2 regions of the Collinsella sp. CLA-ER-H4 genome follow, and region 1 is predicted to be linked to the other one. Evidence: riboswitches for the same ligand, from Rfam matches in the RefSeq annotation. Region 1 holds a riboswitch; the other holds the start of a gene.
The links. Region 1 has a riboswitch for thiamine pyrophosphate ahead of thiM (hydroxyethylthiazole kinase). Riboswitches for the same ligand answer to the same signal wherever they lie in the genome.
Positions count from the first base shown of each region.

Region 2: another riboswitch for thiamine pyrophosphate. It lies ahead of thiC (phosphomethylpyrimidine synthase ThiC); the one in region 1 lies ahead of thiM (hydroxyethylthiazole kinase).

Region 1 is NZ_JBBNLQ010000001.1:44,825-50,680, reverse strand. It holds gene AAAX34_RS00220 (EAL domain-containing protein) at 1-692, opposite strand, end outside; gene AAAX34_RS00215 (patatin family protein) at 1,017-1,886, shown strand; gene AAAX34_RS00210 (thiamine phosphate synthase) at 1,999-2,694, opposite strand; gene AAAX34_RS00205 (thiamine-binding protein) at 2,691-3,032, opposite strand; gene thiM (hydroxyethylthiazole kinase) at 3,036-3,875, opposite strand; TPP riboswitch at 3,927-4,036, opposite strand; gene AAAX34_RS00195 (HAD family hydrolase) at 4,200-5,108, shown strand; gene AAAX34_RS00190 (LysR family transcriptional regulator) at 5,119-5,856, shown strand, end outside.
Region 2 is NZ_JBBNLQ010000003.1:93,866-99,721, reverse strand. It holds gene AAAX34_RS03845 (aminopeptidase) at 1-643, shown strand, start outside; gene AAAX34_RS03840 (YaaA family protein) at 771-1,580, shown strand; gene AAAX34_RS03835 (hypothetical protein) at 1,604-2,119, opposite strand; TPP riboswitch at 2,183-2,298, shown strand; gene thiC (phosphomethylpyrimidine synthase ThiC) at 2,291-3,625, shown strand; gene thiD (bifunctional hydroxymethylpyrimidine kinase/phosphomethylpyrimidine kinase) at 3,808-4,638, shown strand; gene AAAX34_RS03820 (SGNH/GDSL hydrolase family protein) at 4,700-5,359, opposite strand; gene AAAX34_RS03815 (TIGR02452 family protein) at 5,438-5,856, opposite strand, start outside.

The DNA of each region.
Region 1 (5,856 bases):
TCGCGCAAGGCACCTTGTGACCAAAGGGTGCGATGTTTGTCCAAGTTCTCGATAAAGAAATAACGGCCCTCGTTGATCATCGAAAAGGCGTCAAAAATACGATCGCTTATTTCGAAGTCGTCGGCGTGGACTTGCGTGATATTGCGTCGATCGAGGTGCATGGCATGACGTAGCTTGTAGTCGTACATGCGATGGTCGGCATCGAGCGTCATGCGATTGGAAGCTTCGCCCAGGGCGGGGTCGGCATGTGACACTCCGTAGCTAAACGAGCGGGGCATCTCGGAATCGTTGTTTTTGAGCAGAACCGTTCGGCAGTGTTTCAGACGTTCGGCGAGGTCGTCCTCGGTTGCAATCGTAGATAGGATGGCAAACTCGTCGCCGCCTATGCGAAACGCCGCTTCGCCCACCTTCATATACAGCTTAAGATAGAGACTTACCTGCAAGATATAGCGGTTGCCCTCGTCATGCCCAAAGACGTCGTTGCAGTGCTTGAGATTGTCGATATCGATGAACGCCATGGTAACGGGGGCGTCCTGCTCCCAGAGCTCCTCGAGGGAACGGGCAAAGCCGCCACGGTTGCCAAGCCCGGTAAGCTGGTCGGTAAAGGCCGTCCTGATCAGATCCTCCTGACGCTCGAGAAGGTCACGGACGGTCTTTTCGAGCGTTTCGGTGTAATTGCTGACAGTATCCATGTTCTAAGCGGCTTTCTGAGGTCGGGGCGGATTGCGTCGGGCGAGCTCGTTGTGTACATGCATCGTTGCTCAGCGCTTTGCATGTATCCAGGCCCCCGCCTTGCCGCGTTGTTGAGCTAATTTGCCGGCTAATGTTCGCTGTTGATAACAGCTGAGTAGTGTAAACAATAGTGCACAATTATATATGGGTGCACATGCTGTGGGCGGCTGTTATTCGACAAACGGTAGCGCGACGATGCGATGTTCGATAAAAATGCGACTGGGACGATATATGTTGACGGGTATACTTGTCCCGTTTTAAAACGCAGGAACGGAGATGGTCGCATGGCACAGTCAAATATGACGCGCACGGTGGGGCTGGCGCTCGAGGGAGGCGGCTACCGCGGTATGTATACGGCGGGCGTGCTCGACGTTTGGATGGAGCACGGTTTGACCTGCGACCATATGGTGGGCGTCTCGGCGGGCGCGGCGTTTGGCTACAACTTTAAATCGCACCAGATCGGCCGCGCCATTCGCTATAACAAGGCCTATTGCGCCGACAGGCGCTATGCGAGCGTGACCAGCTGGCTGCGAACCGGCGATATGTACAATGCCGACTTTGCTTATCACGAGGTGCCTATCGAGCGCGATCCTATCGACTTGGAGGCGTATCGCACCTGTCCCATGCGATTTACGTGCGTGTGTACCGATATCGAGACGGGCAAGGCCGTCTATCACGATCTGCCGTATGGCGACGAGCGCGATATCGAGTGGATTCGGGCGTCGTCGGCAATTCCCGTGGCGACGCGTCCCGTTGCTATTGACGGGCATAAGTATCTGGATGGTGGCGTGGCTGATTCTATTCCCAGCGCGTGGCTGTTTGCGCAGGGGTATGACCGCAATATCGTGGTACTCACGCAGCCGGCGGGCTTTGTGAAGCAGCCCAACAGCGTGATGCCCATGCTGCGGCGCGTGTTCCGTCACTATCCGGAGTTTGTCGCAGCGCTTGAGCACCGGCATGAGGTCTACAATGCCACGCTCGATGACCTGGCACGTCGCGAGGCTGCCGGCGAGATCTTTGTGGTGCGTCCGAGCGAATCGGTGAAGGTGCCGTCGCTGTGTCGCGAGCCCGATGAACTTGAGCGCATCTACCAGATTGGTCGCCGCGATGCGGAGGCGACCTTGCCGGCACTGGAGGCATATCTGGCAGGGTAGAGGCTGCTGCCGCCATCTCGGCGGAAAGCGCATCCCGGAATGGAGGTCCAAACTGGGATGCGCTTTCCATTGCTGAAGATATGAGGCTGCGAATCAGCTGCTCGGCCTAGACTTACGCCTGCTGCCAGGTGTCGACAAGCTCCTTGGCCGCGGCGTAGGGGTCATCGGCGCTGCAGACGGCACTCACCACAAAGAAGCCATCGACGCCGGTGGCCTTAAGCTGCGGCAGGTCGGCCGTCTTGACACCGCCGCCCACCACGATGGGCACGGGGCTTGCCGCGTGGAGTGCGGCTAGGTCCTCAAAGCTCTTGGTGATGATAGAGCCGTCGGCCGCGCGTCCGCAGTCGCGCTTGGTCTCGGTCTCGTGGAGTGGGCCGATGCCCAGGTAGTCGACTAGGCTCATGTCGGCGGTCTTGACGTACTCGAGCATCTCCTCGCAACGGGCGGAAAGACCCACGATGGCGTTGGGCCCCAGCAGCTTGCGACAGACCTCGACGGGAATGTCGCTCTGACCCACGTGCACGCCGTCGACAGCAATGCCCTGCTCGCGCGCGGCGAGTACGCAGTCCAGGCGGTCGTCAATCAGCAAAGCGACCTGACCGGTCTTGCCAGCCTGTGCGATTGCCTGCGCGGCGTCGCCGGTCAGCGCAATGATCTCGCGGGCGCTTGCCACCTTGGAGCGCACCTGGATGCAGGTAAAGCCGGCGTCGAGCGCCTGGGCCACCACATCGCCCACGGGGCGCCCGAGCGTGTTTTCGGGGCCGAGTACCAGATAGGCCGAGATATCAAGGTTGTCGCGGATACTCATCGTGTTTCCTCCTGCTTTTTGATCTGAGCTTCCATGCGCTCGAGCTTGCCGGTCATGGTGTCGGTAAATCCGGGCCGGATATCGGCTTTGAGCACGACTTCGGTGCGGATGCCCTTGCTCGCCAACACAAAGGTTGCGTCGCGCACGACCTGCATGACCTCGTCCCAGTCGCCCTCGATCTCGGTGAACATCGAGGTGGTGCGGTTGGGAAGGCCGCTCTCGCGAATGATGCGCACGACCTCGGCGACCTCGGCGGACAGCTCATCGCCGGTGCCGCACGGGGCGATGGCCACGGCGACGAGTGTGTTCATTCCAGCAGCAGTTACGGGCTCGGACATGGCTTATGCCTCCTCGAGCTCGAGTTGGTTATCAGCGATATCTTGGGCGGTCGCGCGGTAGAGCTCATCGATAAAGGCGACCTTAAAGCTTGCCGGGGCATCGGCGACAGCGGCGGCACGCGTGCCGGCAACGTTGTAGACCGCGGTGCCGCAGATGGCTGCCGTAAACGGGTCGGCGGCACAGGCGTACACGGCTAGCACGCCGCCCTGCGAGCAGCCGCAACCGGTGATCTTGGACATGAGCGGGCTGCCGCCGTGGGACTTGGCCACGGTCGTGCCGTCGGTAATCAGGTCGACTTCGCCCGAGACCACTACGGCGCCGCCGGTGTAGCGGGCGAGCGCCACGGCGGCGTCGCGGGCGGCGTCGACCGTGTCGGTGGTATCGACACCGCGCACGCGGCTCAGATCGGCCGCCTCGCCCTCAAGACCCCACAGCCCGGCGAGTGCGATGATCTCGGAGGCGTTGCCACGCACGATGGCGGGCTTGTACTGCTTGAGTTCGTTTACCAGCTGGGTGCGCAGGCTACCGATACCCAGGCCCACCGGATCGAGCACCCAGGGCTTGCCGGCGTCGTGTGCCGCCTTGGCCGCGCGGGGAATCGTTTGCTCGTAAATGGGGAAGAGCGTTCCCATGTTGAGATAGATGGCGCCGCCGCCGGCAACGAGCGCCTCGCCCTCGTCGGGCAAATAGACCATGGCGGCCGATCCGCCCACGGCGAGCTGCGCGTTGGCGACAAAGTCGATCGTCACCGTGTTGGTGATGGAGCCGGCCATCGGATTGGTAGCGCGAATCTCATCCACGGCCTTGACCACATGTTGCTTAAGCTGTTCCGAATCAATCACTGCACATGCCTCCTTGGCATAGAAAAGGGGCGCTGTGCATAGACAGCGCCCCTGTAAAGGCGGCATGCTCCCTACGCCAGCATTAACTGACAGGTTCAAAGGATTGGGCCCATGCCCTCTCAGCCTTGTGGTTTGCACCGCCGGCACTCCCGCATCGAATCTGTTGTTCCCTATACTAGCGCACCTGCCAAAAAGGGACAGGTTTATTTCGGCAGGTTTCATCTGGGAAAACGCAAAGTCCCAGTTGTTACCTGCCAAAATAAACCTGTCCCTTTTTGGCAGGTCGGTACAATAGATGGGATTAAGAATGACCGAGGGGACCTTATGATCAAACTTGTGCTGACCGATATGGACGATACACTGATTCCAGCCGGGCATGACGGCGCCAGCGACTACGCCATTGAGGGTATTCATGCCATGCAGGCGGCGGGTTTGCACTTTGGGCCGGTTTCGGGTCGTCAGCCGTCCGCGATGGGCTGGATGTTCAAAAACCGTTCCGAGTGTTATTCGACCGGTGCGTTCTGTAACGGCCAGGTGATGTTTGTCGACGGCGAAGTAGTCGCTTCGCGCGCAATCGATAACGATGTCCTTATGCGCTTAGCCGATTATTTTGAACAGGAGACCGACGATACGTATTTGAAGGTCTACCGTCTGGGTGATGACTTTTGGAATAACGATGCCTATTGCGTGACAAGCGATCCCGAGCGTGTGCGTCGCGCCATGAAGTCAGGCGGCAACGCGTGGCTCAAGGGCGAAGAGGCTCCCTGTCGTCCTGTCGTTGACGATGCCCCGGTATACAAGGCGAATATCTGGAGTGCCCGTTCGCGCGAGGAGCTCGCCGAGCTGCGCGAGCGTGTTGCCGCTGAGGTGCCGGAGCTCTCGCTCGTGTTTCCCAACAACCGCGTGCGCCTGTTCGACGTTCTTCCGACCGGCTGGGACAAGGGCTGCGCTGCGCTGGAGCTGGCGCGTGCTTTGGGCCTGATGCCCGACGAGGTGGCCGTATTCGGCGATTCCGATAACGATTTGCCCATGATCGATGCCGTTCCCAACTCCGTTGCAGTCGCCAATGCCAACGAGGCCGTCACGGCTGCCGCACGCTGGCATATCGGCGCTGCGGCAGATGATGCGGTTGCCGGGGCTCTGCATCAGATTGCCGCCTGCGCCGCGACGGGGGAGATGCCATCGTTTATGAGCCAAATGGACACGGCGGGTTTCGACGTCACAAACGTCTAGGGAGAAAGCCATGAAGCTCCAGCAACTCAGATATGTCGTCAAAGTTGCCGAATGCGGCAGCATCACCGAGGCCTCGCGCCGGCTCTTTGTGTCGCAGCCTTCGATTACCGCGTCGATCCGCGATCTCGAAAACGAGATGGGTGTGCATATCTTTGAGCGCACCAACAAGGGCGTCATTGTGTCCGAGGAAGGCGAGACCTTCTTGGGCTACGCGCGCCAGGTGCTCGACCAGGCCGACCTGCTCGAGGGCAAGTACAAAGGTACGTCCGAGCAGGTGCCGCACTTTAGTGTGAGCTGCCAGCATTATTCCTTTGCCGTTAATGCGTTTGTCGATGTGATCCGCGAGTTCGATGCCGCGCGCTACGACTTTACCCTGCGCGAGGAGCAGACCCACGAAATTATCGAGGATGTCGCGCATATGAAAAGCGAACTCGGCATCCTGTATCTGTCGGAGCACAATCGCGAGGTCATCGAGCGCATGCTTGCCGCCAACGAGCTCGTATTCGAAGGGCTCTTCTGCGCCACGCCGCATGTCTTCGTCTGCGCCGACCATCCGCTGGCGGGCCGCTCGAGCGTGACGCTCGAGGATCTGGAAGACTACCCGTTCCTGTCCTACGAGCAGGGCAGCTACAACTCGTTTTACTATTCCGAGGAGCTGACCTCGACCTTTGAGCGTCGCAAGAATATCCGCGTGCGCGACCGTGCGACGTTGTTCAATTTGGCCATGGGCCTCAACGGCTACACGGTG
Region 2 (5,856 bases), on a different contig from region 1:
CCTCGACCGCTCCATGATTTTGGGCTATGGCCACGACGACCGCGTCTGCGCTTACCCCTCCATGCTCGCCCAGATCAATGTGGCCAATGTCGAGCGCACGAGCATCACGCTCATCGTCGACAAGGAGGAGATCGGTTCCGTGGGTGCCACCGGCATGACGAGTCGCTTCTTCGAGAACACCGTCGCCGAGATCATGACGCTCGCCGGCGAGAATAGCCCGCTGGCCCTGCGCCGCGCGCTCGCCCGCAGCCGCATGCTCTCCTCCGACGTGTCCGCCGGCTTTGACCCGGGCTATGCCGGCAAGTTCGAGACCAAGAACGCCGCCTTTATGGGTCGCGGTCTGTGCTTTAACAAGTACACGGGCAGCCGCGGCAAGGGCGGCTCCAACGACGCCGATGCCGAGTACGTGGCCCTCGTCCGCGACATCATGGACGAGGCCGGCGTGGACTTCCAGACCTGTGAGCTCGGTCGCGTCAACGCGGGCGGCGGCGGCACCATCGCCTACATCATGGCCAAGTACGGCATGAACGTCATCGACTCCGGTGTTGCCGTCCTGTCCATGCATGCCCTGTGGGAGGTCGCCAACAAGGCCGATATCTACGAGGCCTATCGCGGCTACAAGGCCTTCATCGAGCGCGCCTAAATCAACCCTCGTAAAACGAGTCCAACCAGCCCTTTATAACTTGCGGTGAAATAGTTCCCAGACATGCCTTTTAACAGGCAAAACAGGAATTATTCCACCGCAACTTCTTTTTTGCAGAGGAGAGTCCATGCTGCAGGTCATCATTTCGCCCGCCAAGCAAATGCGCGCGGCCCAAGATGCTTTTGAAGTCCTGGGCATTCCACCCTTTGTGCGCGAGACAGCTCGCCTCCACCGCGCACTGCTAGATATCGAGCGGAATGAAGGCAGCGGCGGCCTGCAGGCGCTATGGAACGTGAGCGACAGGCTGCTTACAACGTGCCTGGATACGCTTCACGAATTTATGCCTGTCCTGAGCGATGCCGGCCTCGCCGATCCCGATATCGCGCGTCGAATCTCCCCTGCCGTCATGTCCTATCACGGCATTCAATACCAAAGCATGGCGCCCGAGGTCATGGATGCTGCACAGCTCGACTGGCTGCAAAACCATCTCTGGATCCTCTCGGGCCTTTACGGATGCGTACGCCCCTTTCATGCCGTTGAACCGTATCGGCTGGAGATGGGCGCGAAGCTTGCCGTCAACAATGCCCGAGACCTCTACGCGTTTTGGGGCGACAAGCTCGCACGGGCTATCGCTCCGGCAGGCTCCAACGCTACGATTGTCAACCTCGCCAGCGCGGAATACGCCAAAGCCGTTCTGACCCGCCTCACCACCGATGCCACGGTCGTCACATGCCTCTTTGGCGAAGGCGTCCGCAACGGCAGGCCCATCCAGCGCTCGACCGCCAGCAAAAAAGCGCGCGGCTCCATGGTGCGCTGGATGGCAGAAAACAAGCTCGAGGATGTAAGCGAACTTACCGCATTCAACATCGGCTATCGGCACATCCCCGAGCTTTCAGACAAAAACACCCTGGTTTTCATGAACGCGCAGGTACAATAGGCCCGCCGTTTCCAAACACCCCGTTACTCCGCCAAGCCATCGGCCTTTGCAATCTCGCTCGTCGAGCCATCTTGGTAGGTAACCTTGACATGCTCCACCTCGGATACCCTGACGCCCGACGGGGGCTCCAGGCGCCATTCCGTCAGCGCGATATCCATCGTCGTGGGCACGTCGCCCTGATTCTTGAGCTTAACCGTGAGTGTTTTGAGCGCCGCATCGAAGGTCACGCGCTCGATCTCTTCACCAGGAATGGATCCGCCACTCAGCTGCAACTGCACAAACTCGTTGCGCGGATACCAATAGTCGCCCGGCGCGGCAACGGTATTGCCGCCCGCGACCTTCACTGTCATGATCGGCAGGGCATCGTCGGCCTCAAACTCCCAGGCAGCGCCGCCGCGACCACCAAACGTCCAGATACAAAAGGCAATCACCAGCACGGCAAGCACCGCAAAACCAATCGCGACAAGGCCATGGTGCGCGCGGCTTTCCTCGGCCGATACATCCCATTGCGTCTCACGATATAGATGCTTGTCTTCCATGTTCGCCTCCCCACAGGCACGCTCGTTGGCCCAATCGTACCCATTCAGGCTATACTTGAGCCCATTACATAAACGGGGAGCTTGCAGGACAGGACGGCAGGCTGAGATTGGGCGCGCCCGCCCTGACCCGCAAACCTGATATGGGTAATGCCAACGAAGGGAGCCGTGCCAATGAGCACACAGACCGAGCCCAAGCTCGTCACGCAAATCGACTTCGCCCGCGCCGGGCAGATCACACCGCAGATGAAGGAGGTCGCCGAGCGCGAGCATCGCGACCCCGAGTACATCCGCGAGCGCGTGGCCGACGGCCGCATCGCCATTCCCGCCAACATCGTGCATATCAAAAAGGGTATGCGCGCCTTTGGCGTCGGCGAGGGCCTGTCCACCAAGGTCAACGTGAACCTGGGCATCTCGGGCGACAAGGCCGATGCCGCCGAGGAATGGAAGAAGGTCAAGATCGCCGAGGACTTTGGCGCCGACGCCATCATGGACCTCTCCAACTCGGGCAAGACACGTCAGTTCCGCCAGCAGCTCATCGACGAGACGCCGCTCATGGTAGGCACCGTCCCCATGTACGACGCCATCGGCTACATGGAAAAGCCGCTGGTCAAGCTCACCAAGGACGACCTGTTCGAAGTCGTGCGCGCGCATGCCGAGGACGGCGTGGACTTTATGACCATCCACTGCGGCATAAACAAGTCGGTCACCAAGACCTTTAAGGAGACCGGCCGCCTGATGAACATCGTGAGCCGTGGCGGCTCACTGCTGTTTGGCTGGATGGAGGTCACCGGTAACGAGAACCCATTCTATGAGTTCTACGACGAGTTGCTCGAGATTTGCCACGAGTACGACGTGACGATTTCGCTCGGCGACTCCTGCCGCCCGGGCTGCCTCTACGACTCCAACGACGCCACCGAGACCGCTGAGATGATCGAGCTGGGCAAGCTGTGCAAGCGCGCTTGGGCCGCCGGCGTCCAGGTCATGGTCGAGGGCCCGGGTCACATGGCGCTCGACGAGATCGCCGCCAACATGAAACTGCAGAAGCGCCTGTGCCACAATGCTCCGTTCTATGTGCTCGGGCCGCTGGTGACCGATATCGGCGTGGGTTACGACCACATCACCGCCGCCATCGGCGGCGCCATCTCCGCCAGTTCCGGTGCCGACTTCCTGTGCTACGTGACACCGGCAGAGCACCTATGCCTGCCCAACGCCCAGGATGTGCTCGACGGCCTCATGGCCACCAAGATCGCCGCACACGCCGCCGACATCGCCAAAAAGGTGCCCCACGCCCGCGACATGGACGACAAGATGGGCCAGGCACGCCGCAAGCTTGACTGGGACGCCATGTGGGAGTGCGCGCTCGACCCGGTTACGGGCAAGAAGCGCTACGAGGAGTCCCCCGCCGCCACCGAGGGCACTTGCACCATGTGTGGCAAGATGTGCGCCGTCCGCACCGTCAACAAGATCTTCGAGGGCACCACGATCGACCTCGGCATGGAGGACTAGCCCTGTCGCCGCGGCCGCTTCTGGCGGCGAGCTGGTGCCTGTCAATTGTTGACGTGTGAACATTTGCTTGCATTTGCGTAAAGATTGCATCGCCCGCCCGGGTTCGACATAGAGTCGGCCCGGGCATCATTATAATGCTGGCTTATAGACCCATTTGATTCCGACCGAACAAGGGAGCGAACATGGATCGCAGTAAGGTACCTGCCGTTCTATCCATCGCAGGATCCGATTCCAGCGGTGGCGCCGGCATTCAGGCCGACATCAAGACCATCACGGCGCACCGCCTGTATGCCGAGACGGCCATCACCGCCATCACCGCACAGAACACCTTGGGCGTCACCGCCGTACAGGATATCTCGCCAGATATCGTAGCCGCGCAAATTGACGCCGTTTTTGACGATATCCGCCCGAACGCCGTCAAGATCGGCATGGTTTCTTCTGTCGAGATTATCGAAGTCATCGCCGACCGCTTGAGCGCCTGGAACGTAACAAACGTGGTCGTCGACCCCGTCATGGTAGCCACCTCGGGCGCACGGCTGATTGCCGAAGATGCCGCCGAGGCGCTCACCCGCCGCCTGTTCCCGCTAGCGACGGTTATCACGCCCAATATTCCCGAGGCCATGGCCCTGCTCGACTACGAGGTCGACTCCGAGCGCACGCAGCAAAATGCTGCCATGCTCCTCACCCGCCGCTTTGGTTGCGCGTCTCTCGTTAAGGGCGGGCATTTTGTCAACGAGGCCAACGATGTGCTAGCAGAGCCCGCGCCGCTCGATGACGAGGGCAACCACCTGGGCGATCCGCTCACCACGTGGTTCCGCCACAAGCGCATCGAGACCGGCAACACGCATGGCACCGGTTGCACGCTCTCGTCCGCCATCGCCTGCGCGCTGGCCCAGGGCATGGATCTTGCCGACGCCGTCAACGCCGGCAAGGCCTACCTAACCGGCGCTCTCGCCGCCGGCTTTGACATGGGCAAAGGCTCCGGCCCCGTTAACCATATGTGGCAGTATTAAGATTCGCAGTCCAAAACCACCGCAAAGGCGCCCGTCCCCTTTGCGGTGGCTTGGGGTCGCGCTACTCTCCGAGCATCTCTTGGAGCTTGGCTGCCACGGCGTGGCCCAGGCTCTCGTGGCTTTCGGGCATCATGTGCAGATAATCGATATCGCCCGGCTCGGCAAACTCGGCGGCATTCAAAAAGTCGCAGCCAAACTGCTCGGCCACGTGCGCATAGTACTCGCCAAAATGCTCAGATGCCTCAACGGAATGCTCGTCAAAGTCGGTCATATACACATCGGCAATCTGCGGCTTGATCTTGATAGGAGCCATCAGCAGAATGTGCGGACAAGGCGCAGCGTCGGTCCACGGAAACGCGCGGACGGCGCGAATCAGCGCCATGGCGCCACGGGCGATATCGGAAGCCGTCACGTTAAAGACCGTCTTACAGTCGTTGGTGCCCAGCATGATCACAATGGCGTCCAGCGGCTTATGGGCCTCGAGTAGCATCGGCAATGCGCGAATGCCGTTGAGGTTAGTGTCCAGATGGCACATATCGTCGCGCACCGTCGTGCGGCCGTTTAAGCCTTCCTCAATCACGTGCCAGCCCTCGCCCAAGTCGCGCTGGACCACGCCGCACCAGCGCACATCACGTGCATAGCGCACCGCGGTGCCGTCGCGCATGCCCGCCGGATCATAGCCGTAGGTATTGCTGTCGCCAAAGCACAGAACGTTTTTCATCGTAAGCCCTTCCTCTAGTAAAAAGTCGGCGGGAGCAGTCTCTCCCGCCGAATCGACCTATCTGTCAGCACATACCGATTACAGGTACTTGCGCCAATCGTCATCGTCTTCATCGTCCTCGGCGGCAGCCTGGGCCTGCTCGGCGGCGCGGGCAGCCGCAGCGCGAGCGGCAACCTGGGCATAGGACTCCTCGTTGCGCTCGGGGAAGTTTGCCAGCACATGCTCGAACTTGGCAAAATCTTCGTCCCAGCGCGTAGAGGGCACGGCAAAAAAGACCTGCTTGACCTTAAAGTCGCCCGATGCGAGCTCCTTGCGGAAGAGCTCGGCCACGGCCTCGGCGTCAAAGCCGTTGTTGTCGCAGCCCCAAGCGCCCAGCACGAGCTTCTCGCGACCCAGCTCGTCGCAGATGGCAAGCACAAAGCGGATGCGATCGCGCAGGGCGTCCAGCAGGGCATCGTCACCCACACGATACTCCTGGCGAGCGCGCTTGGCGTTGG